3 regions of the Viridibacillus sp. FSL H8-0110 genome follow, and region 1 is predicted to be linked to each of the others. Evidence: riboswitches for the same ligand, from Rfam matches in the RefSeq annotation. Region 1 holds a riboswitch; each other region holds the start of a gene.
What was found. A riboswitch is a leader RNA that binds a small molecule or an ion and turns the genes downstream of it on or off. The one in region 1 is predicted to bind cobalamin.
Positions count from the first base shown of each region.

Region 2: it holds a riboswitch for cobalamin, as region 1 does, so the genes downstream of both, nikA (nickel ABC transporter substrate-binding protein) here and metE (5-methyltetrahydropteroyltriglutamate--homocysteine S-methyltransferase) in region 1, are expected to answer to the same signal.
Region 3: it holds a riboswitch for cobalamin, as region 1 does, so the genes downstream of both, MHH98_RS11525 (Ig-like domain-containing protein) here and metE (5-methyltetrahydropteroyltriglutamate--homocysteine S-methyltransferase) in region 1, are expected to answer to the same signal.

Region 1 covers NZ_JBBOPJ010000001.1:877,636-880,925, forward strand. Annotated here, with positions in the region: cobalamin riboswitch at 371-561, shown strand; gene MHH98_RS04435 (hypothetical protein) at 817-1,047, shown strand; cobalamin riboswitch at 1,184-1,373, shown strand; gene metE (5-methyltetrahydropteroyltriglutamate--homocysteine S-methyltransferase) at 1,579-3,290, shown strand, end outside.
Region 2 covers NZ_JBBOPJ010000001.1:2,929,856-2,933,145, forward strand. Annotated here, with positions in the region: gene nikB (nickel ABC transporter permease) at 1-259, opposite strand, end outside; gene nikA (nickel ABC transporter substrate-binding protein) at 296-1,927, opposite strand; cobalamin riboswitch at 2,081-2,266, opposite strand; partial or broken gene MHH98_RS14695 (hypothetical protein) at 2,632-2,829, shown strand; gene MHH98_RS14700 (class I adenylate-forming enzyme family protein) at 2,954-3,290, opposite strand, start outside.
Region 3 covers NZ_JBBOPJ010000001.1:2,302,960-2,306,249, forward strand. Annotated here, with positions in the region: gene MHH98_RS11525 (Ig-like domain-containing protein) at 1-1,557, opposite strand, end outside; cobalamin riboswitch at 1,746-1,938, opposite strand; gene MHH98_RS11530 (hypothetical protein) at 2,099-2,257, opposite strand; gene panF (sodium/pantothenate symporter) at 2,408-3,290, opposite strand, start outside.

The DNA.
Region 1 (3,290 bases):
AGTACTGTCCAGGCCTTAATAAGATGAATAAAAGAACATTGTATAAACAACAGCAACTGTTTGAATTTTAGAACAGTTGCTTGCTCTTTATAAAATATATTTTGGCACATTAATATGGTTTATCTAAATAATATCAAATTTTTTTGAAATAGTAGTTGAAAATAGAACCCCTCCATTTTAAACACCCCATTGAATAAATCATTTATATCTATAATAAGAAGCATACACTTTGCTATTAGTATACAGAAATACTAATATTCTATCGAAAATTCAATCAATAATTTATATTCAACATAAATCCTTTTTTAAATTACATGTAAATAATATTATGAATATTTGTATTACATTATGGTAAGATGGTGATACAACTGAATAATGTGTAGAATTGGGTGCACTATTTTCAATAGATAGCTGCTTAAAAGGGAAATCGGTTAGAATCCGATGCTGTCCCGCAACTGTATGTAGGAGCAAACTTTTAGATCCACTGTTAGAACTGTAATGGGAAGGGAAAAGTGAGCGATGATGACAAGCCAGGAGACCTGCCTAGTTTAGTACACACCAAAAACCTACGTGGATAGGAGGTGTTATGTGATAATGAATAGAAACCCTATTTATATGATCACTGTACGACAGCGTATTAGAGAAAGCGTTTGGACTAATGAGGATTTAGAAGCGATTAAAACTTCTGTTTCTCTGTTTAGAAACGTTTATTCTAGTATGTATTGTCGAAACAGGGAACATATTAATTAATCATAAAAACATCTTTTATTAATTGATAAAAGATGTTTTTTTATTGAACAGATAAGGGGAATATGAATGAATATTGAAGAGTTTAAATTACAGTTAAAATCGAGGGTGATGCTCTCACAAGTAACAGATACAGTTTGTACTTTATTACAGGCGAAGAACGTGATTGAAAGCTCCATTGAAAATTGTGAAATTGAAAATATTGAAGAAGAATTAGGAAAGCTAGAAAAGGCTTATACAAGTGTATATAACGAACTTGTATATTACCCACATGATTTGATTGAAGCTAGTATTGATTAAAAGATGAAAGTGTAACTAATAATTATACTAAAAAAACTGTATTTAACGGTTTGGTAATCATATAAAATATAATTATTTTTATATTTAGAATATACTGAACAATTTATGGTTTGTGTGTTATAGTAAGTGAACAATTGAATATCGTGTAGGCTAAGGTGCGCTATCTTAAATAGATAGTCGCTTAAAAGGGAAATCGGTTAGAATCCGATGCTGTCCCGCAACTGTATGTTGGAGCAAACTTTAAAATCCACTGTTAGATTTGTGATGGGAAGGAAAAGTAAGCGATGATGACAAGCCAGGAGACCTGCCTTAGTTTAGTACACACCAAAAAACCTACGCGGATAGGAGGTGTTAGAGAGATTTTTTCAAGGATTATTATATCCTAGTACGATAAGCGAATTTGAAAGGGAATAGTGTGTCATTTTTTATTATTCCTGATTTTTTTCGATATTTACTATATTAAAAATCATCAACCACCTTTTAATGTTTTTCATTAATTGGTGGTTTTTTATTGAATTGGAGGATTGAAAGATGAAAAGTACAGTTATTGGATATCCATATATCGGGCCTAATCGTGAATGGAAAAAAACTATCGAAGCTTTTTGGTCAAAAGAAATAAGTGAACAACAATTCGAAGCTCAGATGAAAGAGTATAGATTAGCAAATATTCAAGTTCAGCTAGATGCAAAGATTGACTTAGTAACCGTAGGTGATTTTACATACTACGATCGTATGTTAGATTTAGCAGCAATGTTTGGAATTATTCCTGCACGTTATAAATGGAATTCAGATTTAGTATCTCTAGAAACTTACTACGCTATGGCACGTGGAAATCAATCTGCTTCTGCAAGTGAAATGACAAAGTGGTTTAATACGAACTATCACTATATTGTACCTGAGTATGAAGGACAAACTTTAAAATTATTGAACAATAAACCATTACGCTATTATTTAGAAGCGAAGGAAAACTTTAATACAGAGCTAAAGCCTACAATTATAGGCCCAGGGACATTTTATTTTTTAACAAAAGAAGTTGCAACGCTGAATAAGCCGTCATATTTACTTCAGTTAATCAAAGTCTATAGTCAACTATTGAGTGAACTTTCTGCAGCAGGTGCAAAATGGATTCAAATAGAAGAACCGATTCTATCAACTTCTTTATCTAAGGATGATATGGAACTAATCTCAGAAATATATGAACAACTAAACACTGTAAATTACTCTAGTAAATTGCTGCTGCAAACATATTTCGAGTCAGTAGAATGGTATGAAGAATTGATTAAATTACCTGTAGAAGGCATCGGGCTAGACTTTGTACATGGTCTAGAAGAGAATATTTCTAATATCAAAAAAATTGGATTTCCAAAAGATAAGGTTCTAGCAGCGGGAATTATTAATGGTCGTGACATTTGGATTACTCCTTTACAACAATCATCTGAAATGCTAATTGAATTAGAAAGTTTAGTTTCCCCTAATCATCTGTGGATTCAGCCATCATGTAGCCTAATGCATGTGCCAGTAAGTCTAACAGCAGAAACGAAATTATCAAAAGAGTTATATGAAAACTTAGCATTTGCTAATGAAAAGTTACAAGAGTTGGCTATTTTGAAAAACGCTTTGACAAATAATCGTGATGCGGATCAAGAGGCCTTCGAACAAAACAGATTAACTAGAGAATTGCTAAATAGCAGCTCAGTACGTCAACAAGGAGAAGTCCAGAAGAATATTAAAAGGTTGAGTGAAATTCAAATAACTCGTCAATCATCATATGCTATTCGAAAAGATCGTCAGCAAAAGATTTTACAATTACCAGACTTTCCGACAACAACAATTGGTAGCTTTCCGCAAACAGCTGAAGTGAAGCGCAATCGTTCACAGTTGAAAAAAGGACTAATTGATAAGGAACAACATGATGATTTCATAAAAAAAGAAATAAATAAATGGATTACGTACCAAGAAGAACTAGAACTTGATGTTTTAGTTCATGGTGAATTTGAAAGAACAGATATGGTTGAATACTTTGGAGAAAAGCTTGTTGGATTTGCATTTACAGAAAAAGCATGGGTCGTTTCATATGGATCACGTTGCGTTAAACCACCAATTATTTATGGAGATGTTAAGTGGGAAAAACCAATGACGCTCGATGAAACAGTGTACGCACAATCGTTAACAACTAAACCTGTTAAAGGTATGTTGACAGGGCCAATTACGATTTTAAATTGGTCATTTGTTCGTGATGATGT
Region 2 (3,290 bases), 2.1 Mb from region 1:
TGGACAGATAAGAGATCCCCAAATCCAGTTGAATCACCTTCACCAACCAATCAAAATACTGAATATATAAAGGGTTATCTAATCCGAGTTCGAGTCGCAAGTCAGTCACAGCCACGTCGGTTGGGGGAATATTCGACAATCTTAAATAAGCTACTGCTGGGTCTCCAGGAATTAAGTGCAATAAAATAAAAGTAATAATGGAGATTCCTAATAATATTGGAATTAGACTTGAGAGACGTTTAACTAAAAACCAACTCATGTAGCACTCCTTAAGTTATTATTAATAATTCTTGCTTCATTTAACATCAATTGTAGTTAAAGGTACCTCAGCTTCTTGAGGTAAAAAATCTAATCCGCTAATATTCTTGTGATATACAGCTACATTTGATTGGTAAGATATCGGTAAGTATACTGCTTGATCATGTAATGTTGATAAAATATCTGTATACATCATTTTTCTTTCTTTTTCATCTGTAGTTAAAAGTACTTTTTTAATTTTCTCGTCTATTTCCTTCTTTTCTGGTAATCCCAATAATGCAGTATAATCTGGACCACCATTTTCCGAATCTGTAGTAATTGAGGCTAAATAAGAATGCGGGTCAAAAGGTACGGCCCATGTTGATGTAAATAATATATCGTAATTACCTTGGAATGCAGTTGTCCAGAAAGTATTCGTTTCCTGACTAGTTAACTTAATATCAATTCCTAGTTTTCTAAAATCACCTTGTACAAATTCAGCAATCGACTTTTGGATGTTATCAGTACTATTAAATAAGAATTCCAGTTGCAGCTCTTTTCCATCTTTTTCTCTAAACGCTTTACCCTCTACTTTTTTCCAGCCTGCTTCATCTAATAACTGTTCTGCTTTCGCAATATCATAGTCATATGGATTTATATCAATCTTTGTGTAATCCAATACAGGTGGGAACAGTGTATCTGCCTTTTTTTCCATACCATAAAAAATATTATCGATTGCTGCCTGTTTATTGAAAGCATAATTGAGTGCTAAACGCACTTTATGATCTTTAGTTGCTTCTTTGTTTGTGTTAAATAGTAACGTTCTTGTAGCAGTAGGCTCTGATAATTTAGTTTCATATTTCCCTGAATCCTTTAAAAACTGGAAAGAATCCTGACTAATGACCCCATTACCAAAAATAAAATCAAGTTCGTTTTTCTCAAAAGCTAATACTCTAGATTCTCCGTCTGTAATGACTTTGACAACTACCTTTTCTACTTTAGGTTTAGTACCCCAATACTTTTCATTTCTTTTAAAAACCGCATACTCATTCTTCTTATATTCGCTAAGTACCCACGGACCTGTACCAATCTGAGATTTAAGTCCATCTTTAAATGTGTCTTGGCTGTCAGGAAAAGCAGCTTCTCCAACAAACCTCAAAGGCCTTATGTAAGTTAATTCTTGAAGCGTTGGATAATAAGAATTGTTCAATGTAAGTTTAAAAGTATATTCATCCAATGCTTCTGTATTTTTGATTTGGTTGATTAACTCTACCCATTCATGTTGTTTGCGATTATCTAAAATTGTATCGAAGTTTTTCTTTACAATTGCTGCATTAAACTTCGAACCATCAGAAAACTCAACATCTTTTCTCAGATGGAATACATATTCTTTGCCATCTTTCGAAATATTCCAGCTTTCTGCTAACCAAGGTTGAATTTCCCCTCCCTTCCCGTAGTAAACAAGTGACTCATATACCATAGCTTGGGAGAAAAACTCATTTGGAAAATATGTATGTGGATTTAAGTCGCCTATATCTCCAGTCATGGAAAATGTAACAACTTTTGATTGATCTTTAACAGACGCATTATCTTGTTCTTTTGCTTTGTTACTACACCCAGTAATAAAACTCGCGAGAATTACTAGTAGAACAAGAAAATTCCGTAGTATCTTACTTTGTTTAATAAACATGTTTAATCACCTTCATTTTTAGAATTTAAACTATTAAAAATACTGAAATACAAAAAAGCATTCCTAACCCAATTAAAAAGGTTAGAAATGCTCATAGTTTTAGATCAAATTTATCTCCTAGCACTCCAACACCTCCCTATCTCCCGTAGGTTAACAGCATTTTTAGAACAGGCAGGTCTTCTGACTTAGGTTCATCGCTCCAATGCGTCTTCCCGGATATTCCAGTGACTTATTTGCATGAGGCTCACCCTTACAGCGGCGGGACCATGTCGGATTTTCACCGACTTCCCTATTAAGTATTCGCTATTAAACGAACACACCTATTCCAATACTATATGTAATTTTTTTGTGGAAATAAAAAAAGTTTTCCTAATATAAAGTATATTCGTTATTACTACTTAAAGCTATATCAATTTAAAGACTTAATTTTATACAAAAGTTTTACCACAAAAATTGCGCGTTTTTTTTTGCAGTTACACATATCGTTGCTGGTTGTAAACGTTACATTGCCTTACACCTAAAGTGGAAAATTCCACATTTATGCTTAACAAGAAAAAATAACCTGATTATAAATAACTGGTTCGCTTTTAGAGTACTAAAACTAATTAGAGTATCAATTTTGGATTCAAAAGTGACACGATAACGTAAAGCGAATAAACGAAGTGCCGATTTCTATTAAAGTGAAATTAGCACTTCGTTTATTTTATCATTTCAATTCAAATAAAATTGAAAAATTAAGTAACTCAAATTTAAAGATAGAGATTGTCCAAAATGCAAATCATTCCTTGGATATTGAAGAATTCGATACAACAAATTCAATATTAGCTTTATCAAGGGTAGTGGAAAAACTTCAGGAAGCATTAAAGACAATTCAGTGCAATAATGAGATTATCAAAAGATAACCAATTTAGGTCTAATTTAATCCCTAAAATAGATGATAAAGAGGTGCTAATTGCACCCCTTTTTTAATGGTTATTTACATTTTTGCTCCTCAATTCCGAACCCGTTAATAACCCAACAGACCGTTTACATTTGAATCGTTTGAAGTTTCTTTTTATCAATTTTCCCTACATGTGTTTTTGGTAGTTCAGGGATAAAATAAATATTCCGAGGGATTTTATAACTACCTAGATGACTTCTACAAAGGTCTTGAATTTCTTTAACATTATTAAATGCATCATCAGATACGATAAAAGCCGTAACGATTTCACCCCAGTGACAATCAGCAATTCCTATAACTGCGACCTCTTTCACCTTTGGATGAGTAATAATACATTGTTCCACCTCTTGAGGATAGACATTTTCCCCCCCTGAAATAATCATTTCTTTTACTCGTCCTACGATATAAATATCTCCGTCCAGA
Region 3 (3,290 bases), 1.4 Mb from region 1:
CGTTACTTTTGTCACGTTACTTTTGTTACCAGCCTTGTCTTTGGCATAGACTGTTAATTTAGTATTAGCCTTTTGATTTTTAATTTTAACAGTAAATTGCCCCTTACTATTTACAGTACCTTTACCGATAGACGTTTTACCTTTTAGTACATACACTTTTGCACCTTTTTCAGCTGTACCAGTCACTTTATTAGTCGACTTTGTTACTTTTTTAACTGATGGTGCTTTAGGAGCCGTTTTATCAGCTACTTTTAATGTGAATGCTTTGCTCTTATTTTTAGATGCATCTGTAACATAAATTTTCAATGTTGAATTAGCTTTTTGCTTTTTGATTGTTAAAGAGTATGTGCCTTTTGTAGATGCAGTAGTTGATGCTAGTAGCTTAGAGCCGTTATAAATCGTAACTTTCGCTCCTGCTTCAGCTTTGCCTTTAACAATTGTTGTTTGATCACTAACTTTATTAGCTGTTGCTACTTCAGGTGCTGTAATGTCAAATTTAAGTGACTCTGCAGCATCAGACATATCATAAATACGGTTTTTGCCTTTTACAAAGCGGTCATATGCAGCAAGTGCACGTAATCCTTGATCTGAAGACATTAAGTTTGGAATTTTAAGTGATAAACCGCTTTTTAATCCACCTGTAGCACTATCTACAAAACTTACTAGGTTAGAAACAGCCCAGTTACCATTACCTTTGACGAAACGTGGATCCGTCTTTGGATTTGTTTGATTAGACGTTAAATTGATGATGAATTGAGATACCGTTTCAGGGCTGTCACCTTTTGCCCACTCTGAGTAGAAACCACCTTGTTCACCTAGTTCTTTACCTAAATAATCATTTGCTTTTTCAACTGCTGCTTTTACCTTGTCATCCTTTGTATAAGGTGCTAAAGCCGTAGCCGTCATTGATGTTGAATCTTTATCAGATCCATAATCTAGAGCCCACGCAAATGATCCATCTTCAAATTGATCTTTTACTAAATCATTTACTAATTTAGTTCTTGTAATCTCTGCATATTTCGATTCCGTTGATAAATCATAATTTTTCGTATCAATAGCATTTAAGAAATGAAATTTATTCCCATTAGTTAATTTTTCTGCTTTTTCTGTAGCTAAATATGTATCATACATAGACTTAACTAAATCATATCCCCCAATATTACGTGGATCTTTGTTGATTGCTGTTAGTGCAATAATGACTTTTGAATATTTACCAACGTCTTCAGAGATTTTGCCATCTTTACTTTTAACCTCTTTGACTAGATTATTGTAATAAGTTTCATAGTATTTAGATGGAACTGGTACGCTAGCACGAGCGAAATCAGTTACGTAGTCTTCATCACCAAATGATGGATTCGGCACTTGTTGTAGTAAAAATGCCGCTGTTGAATTTAGAACGTTTTTATAACTGACATCTTTCGCTGGTACTTGAACTGTCGCTGACGTATTTTCTGCAGCGTTTACTGTCGACAATTGTCCTGGTAGTTGTGAAAACGCTAATAAACTTGCCATACCGATTGGTGCTGCCCATTTTCTTACCCATTTACTTTTGTACATGTTGAAATCCCCCATATCTTTTTGTGAATTATTAGTAGTTTTCACTTCAAAAGGATACAAAAAAATGTAAAAGGGCAAAAAAATATCCCTTTACACAATGCAAAGAGATTTTGGACGGCGAAATGCCAGAAAAATGTACAGTTATATACAAAAAGGCCTTCGATGCTCCAAATCTCCCCCTCGAAGATTGAAACTACATTATAAAAGCAGGTCTCCTGGCTTGTGTATCTATTTACTCTTGTTCCTTCCCAGCGCATTATACATGCACCAGTGGTTTGCAACAATTTCATCCACACTTACAGTAGCGGGGCTGCATCGGATTTACACCGATTTCCCTTTTAGCTTATGATCAACATAAGCACTCTTATAAGAACTATTTAATTGTCTATTAATCTAAAGTATTTCATAAAAGTTTTAGAATGTAAATTAATATTTTTTATTGTATTAAAATTCAGACTTTTTCGTATTAAAACAATAAAAACATAATAAAACCCTACCTGTTTTTAGCAAAGGGTAGGGTTTTTATAAAATTACTATGGCATCAGACTTCGTAATCATCGCTTCCCTTCGTATGTTGATTGAATGCGTTTAACTGCTCTACTGTTAAGTTTCTCACGTAAAGATAAAAATTCATCGACTCCATACCATAATTTTCACAAGCTAGACAATACGTTTCATAACCTTCTCTATACATTTCCATGTGGATACCCTCCTGTTATATAACAAATTAATTATTTTTTATTACTATATAACAGCCAGAGTTATCTGTCAATTGATTCATCAAAAAATATTTACCGTTTTTTCAACATAAAAACACCAAACTTTTTAATTGAAAGTTTGGTGTTTTATATTAAATAATCGATGTCCCAGTCTTAACTTTGTCCTTCGTAACAAGACTTACTACAACAAATGCTACTAAAGATAAGATAATCGGCAACGTAACCGTATGCATACCTAATACACTTGGCATTATTTGATCAATGTAGATATAAGATGAAATCCCGATAATCATCGATGCAATTGCACCGTATTTGTTTCCTGTTTTCCAGTAGAGACCAAATACAACCGGCCATAAGAATACAGATTCCAATCCACCGAAAGCAAATAAGTTCAGCCAAATAAGTAAATCTGGTGGACGTAGAGCTACTAGTACCACTGCTATCCCAATAACTGTAGTCACATAGAAACTTGCTTTTTTAATCTGTGCATCTGATGCAGTTGGTTTTATATAGTTTAAGTAAATATCCTTTACCACAGTTGAACTTACTAAAATAAGTAAAGCATTGACGGTAGACATAATGGCCGCCATTGGAGCAGCTAGAACAATTCCTGCTAAATAAGGGGGTAATACTTTTAGCGTTAGTAAAGGCATCACTTTATCGCCTATTTCTACGCCTGGTAATACTGGACGTGCTAGTACACCGATTAAATGCATGCCAAACATAACTGTAGCAAGTGCAATTGTGCCAATGATAATGGCTGTATGCATGCCTTTTGAGTTTTTATATGACATGGCACGAACGGCAATTTGAGGTAAGCCAATAACACCTATCCCAATTAAAATCCAAAATGTCGAAACATATAATGGCGTTAAACTACGATCTGCCCCATAAGGAGATACAAGGTTTGGATTTTCAGCTACTAAATCACTCATGATATTCGATATTCCACCACCAGCAATAACCGTAGCGACAAGTAAAATAACTGTCCCAATGACCATTACAGAACCTTGT